Regions from separate parts of the Streptoverticillium reticulum genome, predicted to be linked through region 1. Evidence: riboswitches for the same ligand, from Rfam matches in the RefSeq annotation. Region 1 holds a riboswitch; the other holds the start of a gene.
The links. A riboswitch is a leader RNA that binds a small molecule or an ion and turns the genes downstream of it on or off. The one in region 1 is predicted to bind cobalamin.
Positions count from the first base shown of each region.

Region 2: linked by a shared signal. The riboswitch ahead of ACMATS_RS06950 (HoxN/HupN/NixA family nickel/cobalt transporter) and the one ahead of ACMATS_RS14085 (aldehyde dehydrogenase family protein) in region 1 are both predicted to bind cobalamin.

Region 1 is NZ_CP179755.1:3,150,653-3,156,387, reverse strand. It holds gene ACMATS_RS14090 (DEAD/DEAH box helicase family protein) at 1-905, opposite strand, end outside; cobalamin riboswitch at 1,110-1,238, shown strand; partial or broken gene ACMATS_RS14085 (aldehyde dehydrogenase family protein) at 1,441-1,896, shown strand; gene ACMATS_RS14080 (IS1182 family transposase) at 2,184-3,866, shown strand; gene ACMATS_RS14075 (GntR family transcriptional regulator) at 4,102-4,854, shown strand; gene ACMATS_RS14070 (APC family permease) at 5,114-5,735, shown strand, end outside.
Region 2 is NZ_CP179755.1:1,480,490-1,486,224, forward strand. It holds gene ACMATS_RS06935 (sensor histidine kinase) at 1-840, shown strand, start outside; gene ACMATS_RS06940 (GNAT family N-acetyltransferase) at 883-1,644, opposite strand; gene ACMATS_RS06945 (NAD-dependent epimerase/dehydratase family protein) at 1,881-2,861, opposite strand; gene ACMATS_RS06950 (HoxN/HupN/NixA family nickel/cobalt transporter) at 2,915-4,036, opposite strand; cobalamin riboswitch at 4,091-4,239, opposite strand; gene ACMATS_RS06955 (APC family permease) at 4,632-5,735, shown strand, end outside.

The sequences.
Region 1 (5,735 bases):
TACAGGTTGAGGTTGCCGCCCGCGTCCTGGACGCTCCAGCCCGCGTCGATGAGCATCTCGTCGAGACGGGTACGCACCTGCGCCTCGGTGAGGGGCTCGCGGGCCGCTTGCTCGGCGTTCTCCAGGAGACGGGCACGCTCGGCCACCGCCTCGGAGGCGGCGCTGGGGTTGGTGACCTGCTCGCGCAACAGCCGGGCGTCGGCCGCGGACTGAGCCTGCTGGAGCGCCGCGAGCTGATCGTGCATGGCGGCAACCTGGCGGGCGAGCTCCTCGCGCACCGTCGCTGCGTCGGCGAGTTCCCGCTCCGCCGTGAGGCGGGCGGCCTGTTCTGCCTGTGCCTGGGACGCCTGACCCTCGTAAGTGAGACGAGCCTCCTCCAGCGCGCGCCGGGTCTCCTCCACCTGTGCGCGCAGGGCAGTGTTCTGCGCGGCCGGTGTGCGTGCCGGATCCGGTGGAACGAACGTGTGCTGTTCGCGGGACCCGGTGATCAGTCGGTGGTACCAGACGCCGAGCCGGTGACAGGTCCGCAGGGCTCGGAAGGCATCGTCCGGGGCGTCATAGTCGTCGTGGTTGGCCTTGTTGCCGAGAACGCGGACCTCGTGGAACGCGGGTCCCACGTTGCCGTGCAGATAGCCTTCCCTATCGAGGGCTGCCAGGCGCTCGACCTGCTTGCTCCCGGCGAACTGGACACGACCCCGGCGCACCAGATCGGAAGCGAGTGCCTCACCGAACTGCCGGGACTTGATCAACGAGGTGTTCGGGTCGGTGAAGACATTGGCCTCGGCGCCCGAGCCATAAGCGACGAGCAGCGGCAGATGGTCGTACAGGAAACCGAAGTTACGTGAGGTGCGGGCAAGTTCGGCGAGTCTCGGGTCCGGCGTCTGTGCCGCGCCACCTGCGCTCATCAGAGGGGTACCGCTCTTCCTGGGGTGCTGTACGACGTGGAGTGCTCAGGTTGTCCGGGTGCGGAGAAGGGATCATCGAGCTTAGTGCCGGGGGTGCGTCGGCGCCAGGAGTTTCATGTTGCTGGAGACCGCAGCAGAGGCCGCACCCGAGATGCAGGCGGAGGGTGACTCGGCTCCGTGAAGCCGCGTACGACCCGCAGTGCAGGGAAGTCGGTGTGAATCCGGCACGGTCCCCTCACGGCGACTGGGGAGCGCGCCGTCGAGCAGGACGCCACTGACGAGCTGGACGCCGGGAACGTGGACGGCGCGCGCTGATCCGGGAGTCAGGATACCGGCCGCGGGATGTTCCGTGTTGTCCACGAGGGTGGGGCTGACGCGCATGGCACCGGTGTGTACCCACGACCGTGGCGAACCCACCCTCTGACAGGATTTTGACCATACGCGATCTCGCGCCCCCGGCATGCGTACGCCACCCGCGTACGTATGCCGGGGGCGGCGCACCATCCCCGGATCCCTCCTGAGAGAGCAAGCAGCCATGGTCCGCGAGCATGAACGGGCCTCCGTGCGCGAGTTGACTCACTTCTTCGGCGGCAAGCACACCCCGGGAACCTCAGGGGCGCACGGCGAGGTGTACGGTCCCAACACCGGCGAGGTCCAGGCCCTGGTGTCCCGCGAGTTGTACCGAGATGGAGCGGTCATCGCCAACGCCGCCAACGCGCAACTCGATTGGGGCTAGTGAACCCCGCAGCACCGTGCCCGGGTCCTGATGCGGTCCCTTCAGTTCGCCGAGCGGGAGAAGGACGGGCTGGCCCGCTTGTTGTCCGCCGAGCAGGGCAAGGTGATCGCCGACGCGCACGGCGATGTCCAGTGAGGACTGGAGGTAGTGGAGTTCGCGGCGGGTATCCTTCACCTCCGCAAGGGATAGTTCACTGACAACGCCGACACCAGCATCGCCGCCCACTCGCTGCGCGCCCCGGCCGGACTCTCGGCCTGCAGGCGTTCTGGGCTTTTCCGGTTTTTGGCAACACATCTGACGGAACATGTGCAAATTCTTGGCCGTGAATGCACCGTGCTGGACAGGTGCTGGATGCGCCCGCGTTTCTGCAGATAAAAGGCTTATTGTCGAGTTCCGCTTCAACGTCTGACGGCCGCAGCGCCTTCGGGGCCGGACCTTCGGGACGCTGTTGGTCTATTCGGTCTCTCGCGTGACGTCGGTCCTCATAACCCGGTTGTGGTCGTGGGGACCGACGTTTTTGCGCACGGGGGGGGTGGGTGTCGATGTCGATGCAGCCGAAGGGTCCGGGGGAGATTCCGGCAGAGACGGTGCGGGTGGCTCGCGCCGCGTTCCCGAAGGGGAGCCTGGCAATCCGGGTGCGGGACGAGCTCGGGGTGCTGTTCCGTGACGAGGACTTCGCGGATCTGTTTGCTGTGCGTGGCCGGCCTGCCTGGTCTCCCGCCAGGCTGGCTCTGGTGTCGGTGCTGCAGTTCGTTGAGGGGCTGACCGACCGCCAGGCCGCGGAGGCGGTTCGGGCGCGGATCGACTACAAGTACGCGCTCGGGCTTCAACTCGACGATCCAGGCTTCGATTTCTCGGTGCTGTCGGAGTTCCGGGACCGGCTGGCCGCCTCGGACGGCGGGCGTCGGGTGCTGGATGGTGTGCTGGCCGCGGCCCGGGAGAAGGGGCTGCTCAAGAGCGCGGGCCGGGCCCGGACGGACTCCTCGCACGTGCTGTCGTCGGCACGTGACCTGCGTCGGCTGGAACTGGTGGCGGAGACGTTGCGGGCGGCGCTGAACGCTCTTGCGCAGACCGCTGGCGACTGGCTGGTGCAGGTCGCGGGGCCGGACTGGTTCCGCCACTACGCCACGCGGGCCGAGGACTCCCGGTTTCCCAAAGCCAGCGCGAAGCGAGACGAAGTGGGAGCCCGAATCGGCCGGGACGGCATGCACCTGCTCCAGGCGGTCCGCGCCGCCGATGCCCCGGCGGGACTGCACGAGCTTCAGGAAGTAGAGGCCCTGCGCCGAGTGTGGGTGCAGGAGTTCTCGGTGGTGGAGGGGGAGGTGAGGTGCAGGGACCCAAAAGACCGGCCGCCGGGCGCGATGCGCCTGGTCACCCCCTATGACCTGGACGCTCGGGTCGGTGTCAAGCGGGACACCAAGTGGGACGGGTACAAAGTCCATCTCACCGAGACCTGTGGTGAGGACGTGCCGAACCTGGTCACCAACGTGGCGACCACCGTGGCCACGGTCGCGGACAGCATGATGAACGACGAGATCCACACGTCCCTCGCGGCCAGAAATTGCCTGCCCAGCGAGCACTGGGTGGACGCCGGCTATCCCACCGCCGCCCGCGTCCTCGCCGCCCGCAACGATCACGGCGTCGAACTGCACGGGCCGCTGACCGGCAACACCTCGGCCCAGGCCAACGGCGCCTTCGGGCTGGACGCGTTCACCATCGACTGGGAACGCAGGCAGGCCACCTGCCCCAGCGGGGCCACCGCCACGCAGTGGTATCCCCGCACCGATTCAAAGGGCCTGCCGGTGATCCGTGTGCGGTTTCCCGACAGCCGCTGCGGCCCCTGCCCCGACCGGCGTTCATGCATCAAGTCGGCCTCCAGCCGCGGTCGGGAGATCATGCTGCGGCAGCACCGGGCCGAACACGACGCCATCCGCAGCATCCGCGCCGAGCAGCAGACCGACGCCTGGAAAGAGCGCTACAAGATCCGCGCCGGTGTCGAGGGCACCATCTCGCAGGCCGTCGGGCGCTGCGGCCTGCGCAGATCCCGTTACCGGGGTTTGGCGAAGACCAGTCTCCAGCACCAGTTCACCGCAGCAGCCCTCAACCTCACCCGCATCGACGCCCATCTCACCGGCACACCACGAGCCCGCACCCGCACCAGCCACTTCGCGCGACTTTGCCCCGTCGAGCTGATGCTCGACGGGGCAAAGCAGGGGCCGAATTAGCCAGCAGCGTCCTTCGGGTCCGGCCCTTTCGCGTTCCTGACTCCCCGTGACCGCGACCCGCCCCGCATCGATGCAGAAGTGCTCCCGGTGCGTGCTCCCCGCATGTGCCGCTGCTTCTCAACTACGCACCGCCGACCTGCAATTCACCACATCCGGTGATTCGTTGGCCTAGAGTTGCGCTCCGCAACCGACGGTTGCCAAGCTGTTGCGGACTGTCAACCCCTTGGGAGTGGACGTGGCATTCGGTGACCAGCCCGCATATCTCCGTGTGGCCGGCGATCTGCGCCAGAAGATCGTGGCGGGCGAGCTGCCGCCGCACACCCGGCTCCCCTCCCAGGCGAGGATCCGGGAGCAGTACGGCGTCTCGGACACGGTGGCCCTGGAGGCCCGCAAGGTCCTGATGGCCGAGGGCCTGGTCGAGGGGCGTTCCGGGTCCGGGACGTACGTCCGCGAGCAGCCCGTGCCGCGGGCCGTGGTGCGCACGGGGTATCGCGCGCTGGGCGACTCGACGCCCTTCCGGCAGGAGCAGGCCGACGAGCGGGTCGGCGGCACCTGGGAGTCGCGCAGCGAGCAGGGCATGGCGGACGCGGCCATTGCGCGGCGGCTGCGGATCACTCCCGGGGACCGCGTGATGCGCACGCACTACCTGTTCCGTTCCGCCGGCGAGCCCGTGATGCTCTCCACCTCCTGGGAGCCTCTGACGGTCACGGGGCGTACACCCGTGATGCTGCCCGAGGAGGGGCCGCTGGCGGGCCGCGGCGTGGTCGAGCGGATGGCCGCCATCGACCTGGTCGTGGACAACGTCACCGAGGAGGTGGGCGCCCGGCCGGGTCTCGCGGAGGAGACGCTGGCGCTCGGCGGGGTGCCCGGGCACTGCGTTCTGGTGGTCTCGCGGACGTACTTCGCGGGCGGCTGTCCGGTCGAGACGGCGGACGTGGTGATGCTCGCCGAGCGCTATCGCGTCGCTTACCACCTCCCGGTGAAGTAGCCGTGACGTGCACATGAACTGACTTCGCAGTCAGGTTCCAGGGCTCCGGAAACCCCTTGTCATGGTCCGTACCAGCGGGTAGGAACGGCCCCTTCTGTCTGGGTTCACCCCGGTATGGAAGAGGCCCTTCCGGTGTTGCAAAACTCACAGACGCCCAGGTCAGAGCCATTTTGCGGAACCAACTCGGCGAAATCGCTCGTACGATGGCGCGGTTTGTGTCCTGCCGTGGGGGAGTAAGAAAGAAAAGGAGATCCGGGGCTTGAGTACCGAAGCGGGTTCGCACTCCAATTACCGCCGGACGCTCGGTCCGGTGGCCCTGACGGCCATCGGCCTCGGGTCGATCATCGGTTCCGGCTGGCTCTTCGGCGCCCAGCGCGCCGCGGCCATCGCCGGTCCTGCGGCGATCCTCGCCTGGGTCATCGGAGCGGCCGTCGCACTGACCATTGCGCTCACCTACAGTGAGCTGGGCGCGATGTTCCCGAAGGCCGGCGGCATGGTCCGCTACGGCCAGCTCTCGCACGGCTCGCTCGCCGGCTATCTGGCGGCCTGGGCCAACTGGATCGCGATCGTCTCCGTCATTCCCGGCGAGGCGACCGCCTCCGTGCAGTACATGAGCTCCTGGAAGTGGGAGTGGGCGAAGTCCCTCTACGACGGCAAGGAGCTGACCGGCAGCGGTGTCGCGCTGGCCTCCGTGCTGCTGCTCTTCTACTTCTTCCTCAACTGGTTCGCGATCACCCTGTTCGCGAAGACCAACAACGCGATCACGATCTTCAAGGTCGTCGTCCCCGCGCTCACCGCGGGCGCGCTGATGCTGTCGCACTTCGACACGCACAACATCGAGTCGGCCGGCGGCTTCACCCCGAACGGCTGGAGCTCGGTCT
Region 2 (5,735 bases), 1.7 Mb from region 1:
GTGGTCGCCCGCAGCAACGCCCTGACACAGGCGGCCCGTTCCTTCGGCGAGGGCGGCAGCTTCGCCGCACCGGGCGGGAGTGCAACGGCGGAACTGGCCGCCCTTGGGCGTGAGCTGGCTGCCACGAGCGAGAAACTGGCGCGGTCGCGGGAGCGCGAGCAGGCGCTGGAGGCGTCCCGGCGCGAGCTCGTCGCATGGATCTCGCACGACCTGCGGACGCCGCTGGCCGGGCTGCGGGCCATGTCCGAGGCGCTGGAGGACGGCATGGCCGAGGACCCCGAGCGCTACTTCCGCCAGATCCGCACCGAGGTGGACCGGCTCAACTCCATGGTCGGCGACCTCTTCGAACTGTCCCGCATCCATGCCGGGGCGCTGCCGCTGAGCATCGGGCGCATGTCGGTGTACGACCTGGTGGGCGACGCCCTCGCCGGGGTCGGGCCGCTGGCGCGGGAGTACGGGGTGCGACTGGTGGGCGACGCGGTCGAGGCGCTTCCCGTCGAGGTCGACGGGAAGGAGATGACGCGCGTGCTCGGCAATCTCCTCGTCAATGCGATCCGGCGGACCCCGGCCGACGGGACGGTGGCGGTGGCGGCGCAGCGGGAGGCGGACACCGTGGTGGTGTCCGTGACGGACGGCTGCGGGGGCATTCCGGAGGAGGACCTTCCGCGCGTCTTCGACACGGGGTGGCGGGGGACGGAGGCCAGGACGCCTCCGGCGGGGGCGGGGCTGGGGCTCGCCATCGTGCGGGGGATCGTGGAGGCGCATGCGGGGCGGGCGGCGGTGCGGAACGTTCCGGGTGGCTGCTGCTTCGAGATCGTGCTGCCGGCTGCGCGGGCGTGAGGCGTTGTCCCACATGGCGTTGTCCCGCATAGCGCGGTCCGGTCAGTGGGTGCCGATCCGCGCGGCCACACAGGGGTCCTCGTTGCGGTAGCCGAGGCGGGTGTAGAGCCGGTCCGCTGGGGTGTTGTCGGCAAGCTGCCACAGCGTGCAGAAGCCGTACCGGCGGACGGCGTACCGGGTCAGCCACGAGGTGAGTGCCGCGCCGAGCCCCTGGCCGCGCAGGGCCGCGTCGGTCGCGACGGACGCCATCAGCGGCGCGCCGCTGTCCCGCAGACTGCTCATGGCGCCGCACGCCACCAGCCGCCCGCCCGCGTCACGGATCCCCGCCCAGAGACCGACGTCCGAGGAGCCGGGCCCGGTCGAGTGGGCCGGGCTGTGCTCACCGAGGAAGGCGAGCAACTCGCCGTGGTGCGCCTCGTCCAGCTCGGTCACCCGCTCCTCCGCCGGATGGAGCGGCGGCTCGTCGAGCGTCCAACGGAAGAGCCAGGCGACCGGGTCGGTCACCGCGAGATGGCGGCCGAGCAGCACGTCGGCGCCCCGCGGTCCGGTGAACTCCCTTACAATTCCGGGGAGTTGATGAGCTGCGCGGAGGGCGAGTCCGGCTGCGGCAGTCGGATCGCCGACGCTCCACAGGTGGCCGCGCAGCTCGTCGAGCCAGGCCACCGCACCGTCGCCGGACCAGCCGATCCGGCCGGCCGGACGCGGGCGCGCGGCGCCGAAGCGCAGCAGGGCCGAGCCGGTCTGCAGCTCCAGGCCCTGGGTGAACAGGTTCGCGGTCCGGGGAGGAAAGGTCGTCGCCTGCATCGTTCTCTGGGGGAAGGATTCCTCTGGGAGGGGGCGGAAGGGCGGGCGAACGGTCCGGATCTGCGCAGGGCAGGGCCGGAACCGTCGTTCGAGGATGGGAGATGTGGGGAATTCGGGCGGCCGCCGCGCACGTGGCAGAGCGCCTGGCGAACCGGAGAACCCACTGTCGCACACCGCCCCCGGCCCGATGCAAATCTGCACCATGGCGGCCCGCCCGGCGGCCTTTGCCGTACGGGTCACGCCATCTCCGCCACCCCCTCCGCAAAGCCCACAGCCGGGCGCCACCCCACCTCCTCCCGCAGCCTTCGCGACGTCGCCGTCACATGACGGACGTCACCCAAGCGGTACTCCCCCGTCACCACCGGCTCGGGTCCCCCGCACGCCGCTGCCAGGGCACAGGCCAACTCGCCGATCGTGCGCGGGCTGTCGCTCCCGCAGTTGTACGCCCGCAGCCCGCCGCCGGGCGAATCCGCTTCCAGGGCCAGTACGTTCGCCTTCGCCACGTCCCGCACGTGCACGAAGTCCCGCCGCTGGCGGCCGTCTTCGAAGACCTGCGGCGCCTCGCCCCGCGCGAGGGCCGAGCGGAAGAACGACGCGACGCCCGCGTACGGCGTGTTGCGCGGCATTCCGGGCCCGTACACGTTGTGGTAGCGCAGCGCCACCGCGCTGCCGCCCGTCGCGCGGGCCCAGGACGCCGCCAGGTGTTCCTGGGCGACCTTGGTCGCCGCGTACACGTTGCGCGGGTCCAGCGGCGCGTCCTCGTCGACGAGCCCCGGCGTCAACTCCCGTCCGCAGCACGGGCACGGCGGCTCGAAGCGGCCCGCCTCCAGGGCCCGGGGTTCCCGCGGGCCGGGGCGGACCGGGCCGTGGGCGGGGCAGTCGTAGCGGCCCTCGCCGTAGACGACCATCGACCCGGCGAGCACCAGCGTGCGGACGCCCGCCTCGTGCATGCCGGCCAGCAGCACCGCCGTGCCGAGGTCGTTGCACGCCACGTACGCGGGCGCGTCCGCGAATTCCTTGCCGAGACCGACCATCGCGGCCTGGTGGCACACGGCGTCGACGCCCTTCAACGCCCGTGCCACGGCCTCGGGATCGCGGACGTCGTCCGCGGGCACGAGGCCGGTGTCCATGACGACGGGCTCGTGCCCACGGGCGGTGAGGGCACTGACGATGTGCGAGCCGATGAAGCCCGCGCCTCCGGTGACGAGTACACGCATGACGTCGACGCTAGAGGCGGTTCACCGGCCGCGCACCGCCCCGGGGCGTTCCGTCACAGGTCCGTAAGGCCCGTGCTCCGCGCCTCCCAGCGCTGTTCGACCTTGCCGAAACGCCAGTACGCGAGCGCGATCGCCCACACGACCACGAACAGGCCCACGATGACGAACCCGACGTTGTCGAGGTCGAGTCCCGAGATCCAGCCCGTGACCGCGTCGTTCAGGTCGAGCTTCTCGTGCAGGACGCCGACGAGTTCGATGGTGCCGATGAGGAAGGCGACCGCGATCGACAGTCCGGTGATGGTGAGGTTGTAGTAGACCTTGCGAACGGGGTTGGAGAACGCCCACTGGTAGGCGAAGTTCATGAACGTGCCGTCGAGCGTGTCGAACAGGCTCATGCCGGCTGCGAACAGCAGCGGCAGGCACAGGATCGCGTACCAGGGCAGGCCGGCGGCCGCGCCGCTGCCCGCCATCACCATCAGGGTGACCTCGGTGGCGGTGTCGAAGCCGAGGCCGAAGAGGAAGCCCAGCGGGTACATCTGGCCGGGGCGGGTGATGGAGCGCGTGAAGCGGCCGAGGATGCGGTTCATGAAGCCGCGCGAGTCCAGCTGCTGCTCCAGCTCGGCCTCGTCGTAGCGGCCCTCGCGCATGGCGCGGAAGATGCGCAGGATGCCCGCGAGGGCGACGAGGTTGAGGGCGGCGATGAGGTAGAGGAAGCCGCCGGAGACGGTGGTGCCGACGACGCCGAGCGTCTGGTGGGTGGCGGAGTTCTCGTTCATCAGCGTCCCGGCCAGGTGCGTGCCGCCGCTGACCAGGGCGGCCAGCGCGACGACCACGCTGGAGTGCCCGAGCGCGAACCAGAACCCGACCGAGACCGGACGCTTGCCGTCCGCCATCAGCTTGCGGGTGGTGTTGTCGATGGCGGCTATGTGGTCGGCGTCGAAGGCGTGCCGCATGCCGAGGGTGTAGGCGGTGATGCCGAGCCCGACGCCGTAGACCTTGGAGTCCACCGTGTAGTGCCGGGGGACGACGAGCAGGAAGAGCACGCCGAAGGCGGCGACGTGCAGGGCGGCTATGACGGCCAGCAGACCGGCGGTGCGCACGGTGTCCTGGCGGCGCCATTGGAAGGACGGCTGCGTACTAGTGGGGACTTCTGTGGTTCCGGTGGGCAGAGTCATCTGCGGGTCACGCTCCAGCACCTCGTGGATCAGTTCGTGAGATGCCGTGGCCGGTCTCCTGGCTTACGGGTACGCGCGCGCCCGCCCCTGCCTTCCCGGCCGCCGGATGCGGCCAGTGGCACCGCGCGCCCTGCGGGGCGTGCGGAAGGAGGCGGAAGCTCCCCGATCACAGTGGCGAGGGCCGCTCCGGAATGGGGCCACTAGGGCCTGTCCGATGGGTCAGTGCGGGCCCCGCGGCGTCTGGCGCTGGGGGCACCTCCCAGCGGTAGCTGGGGGAGCATCGCAAGGCGGAGCATCACCCGCGTACTGGGCGTACTCGGGTGATGCGACAACGCAGCGAGGTGCCGTGCCAGGCGCCGCGGGGCCCGTGCTGACCCATCGGACGGGCCCTAGGGCCCGCCACCGGTCTTCCCGAACACCACGGCCGGGCCACCTTAGCGCCCTGACCTCAGGCGGTGGCAAAGATGTGGCAATTGCCATGCCCATGCAGCGGAACGGGTACCGACACTTCTGTGCGGATGTCCGCATGTGATGGACGGTCATGCAGGCCGGTGCTACGAGTGCAGCAGTGCGCGACGAGAGAGGGCTGATCGCCATGGCAGCAGAAAACCCAGCAGCAGACCCAGCAGCAGACAGAGATCGCAGTCCCGACCACAGGCCCACCGGGCAGGACGTCGGCTTCGAGCGCCGCATCGGGCTGTTCCAGGCGACGGCCATCAACATGAGCCAGATGTGCGGGATAGGCCCCTTCGTCACCATTCCGCTCATGGTCACGGCCTTCGGCGGGCCGCAGGCCGTCATCGGCTTCGTCGCGGGCGCCGTGCTGGCCCTCGCGGACGGGCTGATCTGGGCCGAGCTGGGGGCCTCGCTGCCGGGCGCGGGCGGCAGTTACGTGTATCTGCGGCAGGCCTACCAGTACCGCACCGGCAAGCTGATGCCGTTCCTGTTCGTCTGGACGGCGATGCTCTTCATCCCGCTCGCGATGGCCACGGGCGTCATCGGCTTCGTGCAGTACCTCGCCTACCTGTGGCCCGGGATGACGCAGACCCAAGGGGACGTCACCGGGCTGGTGTTCATCGCGGTGGTCGTCGCGCTGCTGTGGCGGCGGGTGGAGAACATCGCGCGGATCACCGCCGTGCTGTGGGGCGTGATGCTCGCCTCCATCATCCTCGTCATCATCGCGGCCTTCACCCACTTCAGCGCCCATCTCGCCTTCACCTATCCCGCCCACGCCTTCGAGGTGACGTCCAATCAGTTCTGGCTGGGCTTCGCCGCGGGTCTGACGATCGGCATCTACGACTACGGCGGCTACAACACGGCCGCGTACATGGGCGCCGAGATCAAGAATCCCGGACGCACCCTGCCGCGCGCCATCGTCTGGTCCATCTTCGGCATCATGACGGTCTATCTGCTGCTGCAGATCGGCACCCTCGGGGTCGTCGACTGGAAGGAGATGCTGGACCCGAACTCCACGGCCGGCTCCTCGGTGGCCTCGGCGGTGCTGGAACGGACGTGGGGCAAGCACGCCGCGGACGTCGTCACCGTGCTGATCCTCGTCACGGCCTTCGCCTCGGTCTTCACCGGGCTGCTCGGCGGCTCCCGGGTGCCCTACGACGCCGCGCGGGAGAAGGTCTTCTTCCGCCCCTTCGGCGTCCTGCACCCGCGGCACCGCTTCCCGGTGCTGCCGCTGGTGACGATG